DNA from 2 places in the Rhodococcus pseudokoreensis genome. Region 1 is predicted to be linked to the other one. Evidence: riboswitches for the same ligand, from Rfam matches in the RefSeq annotation. Region 1 holds a riboswitch; the other holds the start of a gene.
What was found. A riboswitch is a leader RNA that binds a small molecule or an ion and turns the genes downstream of it on or off. The one in region 1 is predicted to bind glycine.

Region 1 (4,777 bases):
CCCGACCTACAGCCGCTCGGCGACCTCGAAGCCCCGCTCGGGGTGTTCGGGGTCAGCGGCAACCACGAGTTCTACGCCGACGACGGTGGCCGGTGGCTCGATGTGTGGGACCGCCTGGGCATCAGGACGCTGCGCAACGAACACGCGACGATCACGCGAGGCGGCGCCGCCATCGACATCGCGGGCATCCACGACTACTCGTCGCCGGCCCCGTACGAACCGGACCTCCCTGCCGCGCTCGCGGGACGCGATCCGTCGACGTTCGTCGTGCTGCTCGCGCACGAACCGCGACAGGCCCTGGAAGCGTCGGACCTCGGTGTGGACCTGCAACTGTCGGGGCACACGCACGGTGGCCAGATGTGGCCGCTGAATTACCTGGTGCCGTTGCAGCAGCCGTCGGTGGCGGGACTCGACCGGATCGGGAACACCGTCCTCTACACGACCCGCGGCGTCGGCGCGTGGGGACCGCCCGTGCGGGTCGGCGCCCCACCCGAGATCACGATCCTCGAACTGGTGCGCGCGGACTGACCTGCGCACGGACTGAGGCGGGACCCGCCCCGCCGAAGCGGGACGGGCCTCCGGTGTCAGGCGCCTTCGAATGCGGAGATCGGCGGGCAGGAGCACACGAGGTTGCGGTCACCGTGCGCGCCGTCGATGCGCCGCACCGCGGGCCACACCTTCGGCCGGGCCTTGCCGCGAGGGAACACCGCCGTCTCGCGGGTGTAGGGGTGGTTCCATTCCGCCGCCAGGCAGCCGGCCGTGTGCGGGGCGCCGCGCAGCGGGTTGTCGTCCACCGTCCACTCCCCCGAGCCGACGCGGTCGATCTCGGCGCGGATCGCGATCATCGCCTCACAGAAGGCGTCGATCTCTTCGAGGTTCTCACTCTCGGTGGGCTCCACCATCAGCGTGCCCGCCACCGGGAAGCTCATCGTCGGTGCGTGAAAACCGTAGTCGGCGAGACGCTTTGCGACGTCGTCCACGGTCACACCGGTGTCCTTGGTGATCGGCCGGAGGTCGAGGATGCACTCGTGGGCCACCATTCCGCCCTCGCCCGTGTAGAGGACGGGGAAGTACTCGTCCAGGCGGCGCGCGATGTAGTTGGCCGACGCGATGGCGGTCAGGCTGGCGCGGCGCAGTCCGACGGCGCCCATCATCCGGATGTACGCCCACGTGATGGGCAGGATCGACGCGCTGCCGTACGGGGCCGCGGAGATCGGGCCTGCGGTGCCGAGTTCGGGTGCGAGCGGATGTCCGGGCAGGAACGGTGTGAGGTGCGACCGCACACCGATCGGACCGACACCGGGGCCGCCGCCGCCGTGCGGGATGCAGAACGTCTTGTGCAGGTTGAGGTGGCTGACGTCGCCGCCGAACCGTCCGGGCCTGGCCAGACCGACCAGGGCGTTGAGGTTGGCGCCGTCGACGTACACCTGGCCGCCTGCGTCGTGGACGGCGGCGCAGATGTCGGCGATCTCGTGCTCGTACACCCCGTGGGTGGACGGGTAGGTGATCATGATCGCCGCGAGGCGCTCGGCGTGGTCCGCGATCTTCGCCCGCAGATCGTCGAGGTCCACGTCACCGTTGGGGCGGCACGCGACGACCTCGACGCGCATCCCGGCCATGACCGCCGAGGCGGCGTTGGTGCCGTGGGCGCTCGACGGGATGAGGCAGGTGTCGCGGTGGTCGTCGCCGCGGCTGAGGTGGTAGTTGCGGATCGCGAGCAGTCCGGCGTACTCGCCCTGGCTGCCGGCATTCGGCTGCAGGCTGACGGCGTCGTAGCCGGTGACGGCGACGAGCCAGTTCTCGAGGTCCTTGATGATGCGCAGAATTCCCGGGGTGTCCCCGGTGGGCGCGAACGGGTGCAGTCCGGCGAATGCGGGCCAGGTGATCGCTTCCATCTCGGCGGTGGCATTGAGCTTCATCGTGCAGGAGCCGAGCGGGATCATGCTGCGGTCGAGTGCGATGTCCTTGTCGGACAACGCCCGCAGGTAGCGCAGCATCGCCGTTTCGGTGCGGTACCGGGTGAACGCCTCGTGCTGCAGGTAGTCGGATCCGCGGAGCTGCGCGTCCGGGACGGATGTGCCCGCCTCGGGGGCCACTGCGCCGTCGCCGCCGAACGCCGCCAGCACGTGGGCGACGTCGTCGTCGGTGGTGGCCTCGTCACAGGCGACGGCGACGTGATCGGCGTCGACGAGCCGCAGGTTGATGCCGGCGTCCTTCGCCTTCGCCACGACGTCCGCCGCCCGGCCGTCGACGCGCACGAGGATCGTGTCGAAGAACTGGTCGTGCACGACGACGGACCCGGTCTTGCGGAGGGCGGCCGCCAGGGAATGTGCCGTGTTCGCGACGCGCAGGGCGATCGCCTTCAGACCCTCGGCGCCGTGGTAGCTGGCGTACATGGCCGCGAGAATCGCGAGGAGCACCTGCGCGGTGCAGATGTTCGAGGTCGCCTTCTCACGGCGAATGTGCTGCTCGCGGGTCTGCAGCGCCAGCCGGTAGGCCTTGTCGCCGTCGGCGTCGACGGAGACGCCCACCAGGCGGCCGGGGAGCTGGCGTGCGTGCTTGGTGTGCACGGCCAGGTAGCCGGCGTGCGGGCCGCCGAAGCCCATGGGGACACCGAACCGCTGGGTGGTGCCGAAGCAGGCGTCGGCACCGATCTCGCCGGGCGGGGTGAGGAGAGTCAGCGCCAGCAGGTCCGCTCCGACTGCGACCAGTGCGCCGCGCTCGTGGGCTGCGGCGATCACGTCAGTGTAGTCGGCGATGCGGCCGGACGCGCCGGGCATCTGCCCGAGGACGCCGAAGAAGTCGCCGTCCGGCAGGCCTGCGGACAGATCGGCCACCACGATCTCGATGCCGAGCGGCTCGGCCCGGGTCTCGACGACGGCCAGCGTCTGCGGGAACAGGTCGGCGTCGACGACGAACCGCGGGGACTTGCTCTTGCTCGCCCGGCGCAGCAGGGTCATCGCCTCGGCGGCGGCGGTGGCCTCGTCGAGCATCGACGAGTTGGCGACCTCCATGCCGGTCAGGTCGGCGACCATCGTCTGGAAGTTGAGGAGGGCCTCGAGGCGGCCCTGGCTGATCTCGGGCTGGTACGGCGTGTAGGCCGTGTACCAGGCCGGGTTCTCGATGATGTTCCGGATCAGAACCGGCGGGGTGAGGGTGTCGTAGTAGCCGAGCCCGATCATGGACGTCGCCACGGTGTTCTGCGCGGCGAGTGCGGACAGTTCGGCGAGCGCCTCGTGCTCGGAGACCGGTGCGGGCAGGGCGTCGAGGCCGTCGGCGATCCCACCCGTGACCCCGTCCAGGATGACGGCGGGAACGGCTTTCGACGCGAGGTCGTCCAGCGAATCGGCCCCGACCAGTTCGAGAATGTGCGCGAGTTCCGCAGCGTTCGGGCCGACATGACGATCGGCGAATGTACGGCTTCCAGCGTCGATCACGACAACTCCCAAGCAGTTCGGAGGACCAGGACACGCCCCGCTCTGCGGAACGTCCCTCCCCCTCTGTCGCCTGCTCGGGTCGAGCGCCTGAGAGATTCGGTACCGTCGTTCACGTGTGAAGACGGCCCTTTCCCCGTGGGCGGGTGGGTGCTCCCACCGCTTTCCAGAGGCGTCGGAGCCCGCACGGTCCTGTTTGCCTGAGAGATTGACGGGGAGGTGTTGCTCCTTCGGCGCCCGAACTCCCGCACACACGATGCTGCTGTGCATGCAGTGCCCGGAACTCTCCCGCACGGCGTCGACGCACCGCCAGTCTATGTCACGAGCTCAGAGAGCGGCGCCACCAGCGCCGCGCTCCTGGGGTTGCGGCCTAGCCCGTCTTGCGGCTCGCGCGGTTCTTGCGCCGCGACGCCAGCTCGTCCTCGGGGCTCTGCTCGCTCTCGCCGCCGTCGGCGCGCTCTGCGGGGAAATCGGCGATGGTGCCGGTCAGTTCGCGCATTGCACCACTGACCGCGATACCGAACACACCCTGCCCACCCTGGAGCAGATCGACGACCTCCTCGGCCGACGTGCACTCGTAGACCGTCGTCCCGTCCGAGAAAAGTGTGATCTTGGCCAAGTCCCGCACTCCGCGCTTACGCAGGTGGTCGACGGCCACGCGAATGTTCTGCAAGGAGATTCCGGTGTCGAGCAGGCGCTTGACGATCTTGAGGACGAGGATGTCCTTGAACGAGTACAGCCGTTGGCTGCCCGACCCGGCCGCGCCACGGATGGACGGCACCACGAGGGATGTGCGAGCCCAGTAATCGAGCTGGCGGTAGGTGATTCCCGCGATCTGGCAGGCGATGGGGACGCGGTATCCGACGAGGTCGTCGGGCACGGAATCGTCCGGGAAGAGGCCCGGCTGGATCTCCTCGGAGCTGAACTCGGACTCGGCAACGTTGTCGCCGGGCGCAAGATTCAGCGCATTCTCCTGCGGCCGATCTCCCACTGACTACTCCCTCTCGCATGTTGCACTGAACCCGACGATCAGTGCGCCTGTGACGCGCGTCGCCAGTGTCCGCGGCAATCCGCAGCACATCGAGCGGCGCAAGCGCCACCAGTGACATCGAGCTAGTCCGTACCCTGAACCTACTCAGCGTACGCCCGATACAATCTGCAGGGCAGAAAATCACTGCACCGAACGCTATGACTCCGAGGAGACCGGGTCAACGCAACGCGCCGGAAGAACCTCAACCGTTACTGCGCCGGCGGCTCTTCCGCTGGAGAAACTAGCCGTCGGTGGCTTTGAAATCGTCCGGCGACACGGACTCGAGGAATTCCTTGAACTTCTCGACCTCGTC
Region 2 (4,777 bases), 2.7 Mb from region 1:
GCGCGGATCCCACCGCGATGTCGGCACCCTGCTCACCGGGCGGCGTCAGCAGCGTCAGCGACAGCAGATCGGCGGCGACCGTGGTCAGGGCACCGCGCTCCTGGGCGGCGGCGATGAGCGGGGCCAGATCGCGCACGTGCCCGCTGGCGCCGGGCGCCTGGAACACGACGCCGAACAGGTCACCGTCCGGGAGTCCGCCGGTCAGGTCCGCCACCTCGACGTCGATGCCCACCGACTTGGCTCGGCCGCGCACCACCGCGAGGGTCTGCGGCAGACAGTCCGCGTCGACGACCACGCGGGGCGTCCCCGACTTCGCCTTGTTCGCGCGCCGCATCAGCAGCACCGCCTCCATCACCGCGGTGGCCTCGTCCAGCAGGGACGCACCGGCGAGGGGGAGGGCCGTGAGGTCTTCGATGACCGTCTGGAACGTCAGCAGCGCCTCGAGCCTGCCCTGGGAAATCTCCGGCTGGTACGGCGTGTACGCGGTGTACCAGGCCGGCGACTCGAGCATGTTGCGGCGCAGAACCGCGGGCGTGATGGTGTCGTAGTACCCGAGGCCGATCATCTGGACGCGGGTCTCGTTGCGCTCCGACAGCGTCCGCAGGTCGGAGAGCACCTGCTGCTCGGACCGCGCCACCGGCAGGTCCATGGCCTCCGCGCTGCGGATCTGGTCAGGCACCGCGGCATCGATGAGCTGATCGAGCGTGTCGTAACCGAGAGCGCCGAGCATGCGCTGGCTGGCGGAAGCGTCGGGGCCGATGTGGCGTGACGGAAAATCGCTGGTGAGGGGCGCGCTGCGATGCGCGTGACGGGATTCGACTGACACGAGGTGACTCCGGTTTCGTTGAGTCCGGACCGCACCGGACATCGACAGGGGGCACCTCCCCGCTCTGTCCTGAAACCTGAGAGTTTGGGCGTACCGCTTGCGCGGCGTGCTCTTCACCTTCGGTAAGTACCGGCCTTACGGCCGATTCTGTTCTCCAGAGTTGCCTCTACGCTGCGGTACTGGGGCCTGAGAGATTCCCGGGGAGGAAGTTGCTCCTACGGCGCCTCCGAAAAGGAGGTTCTCCCGCTGCGCGTCAACGGCGTCTTCAGTTGTGGTTGGCCAAACAGTACACAGGCGTTGCGGGTTTGTCTCCCCCGGATTCCTTCGCGGTCGCCAAGCGGCGACGATCTTGCCAAAACGCCTCGTCATTTGGCATCCTCGACTGATCCTCGCTCGGACGTGACCGCACACGCCGATCGATGAGAGCCCAGACAGCCTCGAGTGCAACGGTTGTCGTCGTGTGCTCGCCTTCCCCTTCACTTTCCCCCGTGCCGCGCTGCCGGGGGTCGTCGCATACCGATCGGTCTCGTCCGGTCGTAGGAGTTCCTCCATGACTACAACCTCTGAAACATCTCCGGCCGCCCCGGCACCATCCCCCGTCGCTCCGCTCGCCCCGGCAGGCAGGCGCCTGCTCCGCCTCGAAGTCCGCAACGCCCAGACGCCGGTCGAACGCAAACCGTCGTGGATGAAGGTGCAGATGCGGACCGGTCCCGAATACCGGGACCTCGCCGCCCTCGTCGAGCGCGAGAACCTGAACACCGTGTGTCAGGAAGCCGGATGTCCCAACATCTTCGAATGCTGGGAGGACCGCGAGGCCACGTTCCTCATCGGCGGCAGCCAGTGCACCCGGCGGTGCGATTTCTGCCAGATCGACACCGGACGTCCCGCGGCCCTCGATCGGGGGGAACCCCGGCGGGTCGCGGAATCGGTGCAGACCATGGGCCTCCGGTACGCCACTGTCACGGGTGTGGCACGTGACGATCTGCCCGACGGCGGCGCCTGGCTGTACGCCGAGACGGTCCGGCAGATTCACGAACTGTGCCCGGGCACCGGCGTCGAACTGCTGATCCCGGATTTCAATGCCGACGCCGCACAGTTGCGCGAAGTGTTCGACACCCGGCCGGAGGTACTGGCGCACAATGTGGAGACCGTTCCCCGGATCTTCCGTCGCATCCGGCCGGCGTTCACCTACGAGCGTTCCCTCGACGTGATCACGCGCGCGCGGGAGGACGGTCTGATCACCAAGTCGAACCTGATCCTCGGGATGGGGGAGACCACGGACGAGGTGATCCAGGCACTCCGGGACCTGCACGACGCCGGTTGCCAGTTGATCACGATCACGCAGTACCTGCGGCCCTCGGCCCGGCATCATCCGGTGGAGCGGTGGGCGAAACCGGAGGAGTTCGTGATGCTCGACGGGGTGGCCCGCGAGATCGGATTCCTCGGCGTCCTGTCCGGACCCCTCGTCCGGTCGTCCTACCGGGCGGGCCGCCTGCACGCACAAGCCGTCGCCGCTCTCTGATTTTCTTCCACTTCCGTTCCAGCAAGGAGTTCCCATGTCCCGATCTGCAGATGTCGTCATCCTCGGTGGCGGTTCCGGCGGCTACGCGGCCGCGATCCGCTCGGCCGAACTGGGCCGTTCGGTCATTCTGATAGAAGAGAACGAACTCGGCGGCACCTGCCTGCACCAGGGGTGCATCCCGACCAAGGCGCTGCTGCATTCCGCCGAGGTCGCCGACAATGCCCGCACGGCCGCACAGTTCGGGGTCGACGTCACGTTCGGCGGCGTCGACCTCGAGAAGGTGCTGAGCTACCAGAACACCATCGTCACCCGCCTGCACAAGGGCCTGCAGGGCCTCGTCGACTCCCACGGCATCACCGTCGTCAACGGCCGCGGGCGGCTGGTGGGGCCCAACGGTATCGAGGTCGACGGCGAGCTGATCACCGGTGCGGCCGTCGTTCTGGCGACGGGCTCGTCCCCGAAGACGTTGCCGGGCATCAGCATCGGCGGCAGGGTCGTCACCAGCGACCAGGCGCTGGTGCTGCCGACGGTGCCGAAGAAGGCGATCATCCTCGGCGGCGGCGTCATCGGCGTCGAATTCGCCAGTGTGTGGGCGTCGTTCGGTGCGTCGGTGACGATCGTCGAGGCGATGCCGAGGCTGGTCCCGAACGAGGACGAGACGGTCTCCAAGTACCTCGAGCGGGCGTTCCGTCGCCGCAAGATCGCCGCGAAGACCGGGGTACGGGTCACCGAGGTGGCGCAGGACGAGGACGCGGTGACCGTCACCCTCGACTCCGGCGACGTGCTCGACGCCGACGTCGTGCTGGTCGCGGTGGGACGCGGCCCGAACACCGCCTCGATGGGATACGAGGAGACCGGCGTGGTCCTCGACCGGGGATTCGTGGTCACCAGCGACCGGCTGCGTACCACCGTGCCGAACGTCTACGCGGTCGGCGACATCGTGCCCGGACTCCAGCTCGCGCACCGCGGCTTCCAGCAGGGCATCTTCGTGGCGGAGGAGATCGCCGGGCTCCGTCCGGACGTCATCGACGAGACCGGCATTCCCCGCGTCACGTACTCCCACCCCGAGGTCGCGTCGGTCGGGTTGACCGAGACCGCGGCGCGGGAGAAGTTCGGCGAAGACATCCGGACGGTCGTCTACGACCTAGCCGGCAACGGCAAGAGTCAGATCCTCAAGACGTCGGGGGCGGTCAAACTCGTCGTGGCGCCGGACGGCGTCGTGGTCGGCGTGCACATGGTCGGCGACCGCGTCGGCGAACTGATCGGCGAGGCACAGCTGCTGTACAACTTCGAGGTCGACGCCGCCCAGGCCGCGAAGTTCGTGCACGCCCACCCCACCCAGGGCGAGGCCCTCGGCGAGGCACTGCTGGCGGTGGCAGGCAAACCTCTCCACGTGCACGCCTAGGCCCTCCGGGCCCGTGAGTGGTTAACGAGTCTCTGCACTCGTCAACCGCTCACGGGTGGCGGAGCCGCCGGTCTTCTCGAACCGTAGCCGCGACACGGCGATTCCGGCGAGGGCGAAGGATGCGGCGACGAGGATGTACAGCTGCGTGGGCGACCAGTCGCGGTCGAGGAGGGCGCCCGCGACGATCGGGGACGCGATGGCGCCGACGCGTCCGATGCCGATGCCCCAGCCGACTCCGGTGGCGCGGACGGCCGGCGAGTAGACCGACGGGGTGATCGCATACAGCCCGGCGATGCAGCCGTTGGCGAAGACGCCGATGAGGGCGCCGAGTCCGAACGCGACGACGATGGATGCGGTGGCGGGGACGAAGACGACGAGGAGCACGCCCGCGATCGCCAGGTATGCGATGAGCACCCGCTTCAGGGCGAACCTGGCGGACAGTGCGCCGAGCAGGGTGGCGCCGAAGATGCCACCGAGGTTGAGGAGCACACCGCCGGTGACGCCCTGGTTCGCGGACATGCCCGCCTCGACCAGCAGTTTCGGGGTCCAGCTGGTGACGAAGTAGAAGCCGAACATCGCCATGAAGAACGCGAACCACACCAGCAGGGTGCTGCGGCGCCGCTCCGGGGAGAGGAGCACGCGCACCGCGAATCCGGCGTCCGCAGCGGCGGCGGCGCGCGGTGCGGGCAGTTCGTCGAGGGGCGGCTGTCCGGCCCGTCGCGCGAACGCGTTGATCCGGTCGAGGGCGTTGGCCGGGCGACGGACGAGCAGGAAGTCGATCGATTCGGGGAGCCGGGCGTAGACGACGGGGATGATCACGGCCGTGCACAGACCGCCGAACAGGAACACCGAGCGCCAGCCGAGCGAGTTCTGCAGCACGACGGCGATGATGCCGCCGAGGGTGGCGCCGACGGCGTACCCGGTGGAATTGAGACTCACGGCCAGCCCGCGCCAGCGGTTCGACGCGTACTCACTGGCAATGACGTTGCTGCTGGCGAGGATTCCGCCGATACCGACGCCGGTG

Region 2: linked by a shared signal. The riboswitch ahead of gcvP (aminomethyl-transferring glycine dehydrogenase) and the one ahead of gcvP (aminomethyl-transferring glycine dehydrogenase) in region 1 are both predicted to bind glycine.

Annotation. Positions count from the first base shown of each region.
Region 1 covers NZ_CP070619.1:7,970,768-7,975,544, reverse strand. Annotated here, with positions in the region: gene JWS13_RS41720 (metallophosphoesterase) at 1-528, shown strand, start outside; gene gcvP (aminomethyl-transferring glycine dehydrogenase) at 585-3,437, opposite strand; glycine riboswitch at 3,612-3,735, opposite strand; gene JWS13_RS41710 (MerR family transcriptional regulator) at 3,805-4,425, opposite strand; gene JWS13_RS41705 (bifunctional nuclease family protein) at 4,706-4,777, opposite strand, start outside.
Region 2 covers NZ_CP070619.1:5,279,237-5,284,013, forward strand. Annotated here, with positions in the region: gene gcvP (aminomethyl-transferring glycine dehydrogenase) at 1-868, opposite strand, end outside; glycine riboswitch at 991-1,082, opposite strand; gene lipA (lipoyl synthase) at 1,377-2,348, shown strand; gene lpdA (dihydrolipoyl dehydrogenase) at 2,383-3,753, shown strand; gene JWS13_RS29285 (MFS transporter) at 3,775-4,777, opposite strand, start outside.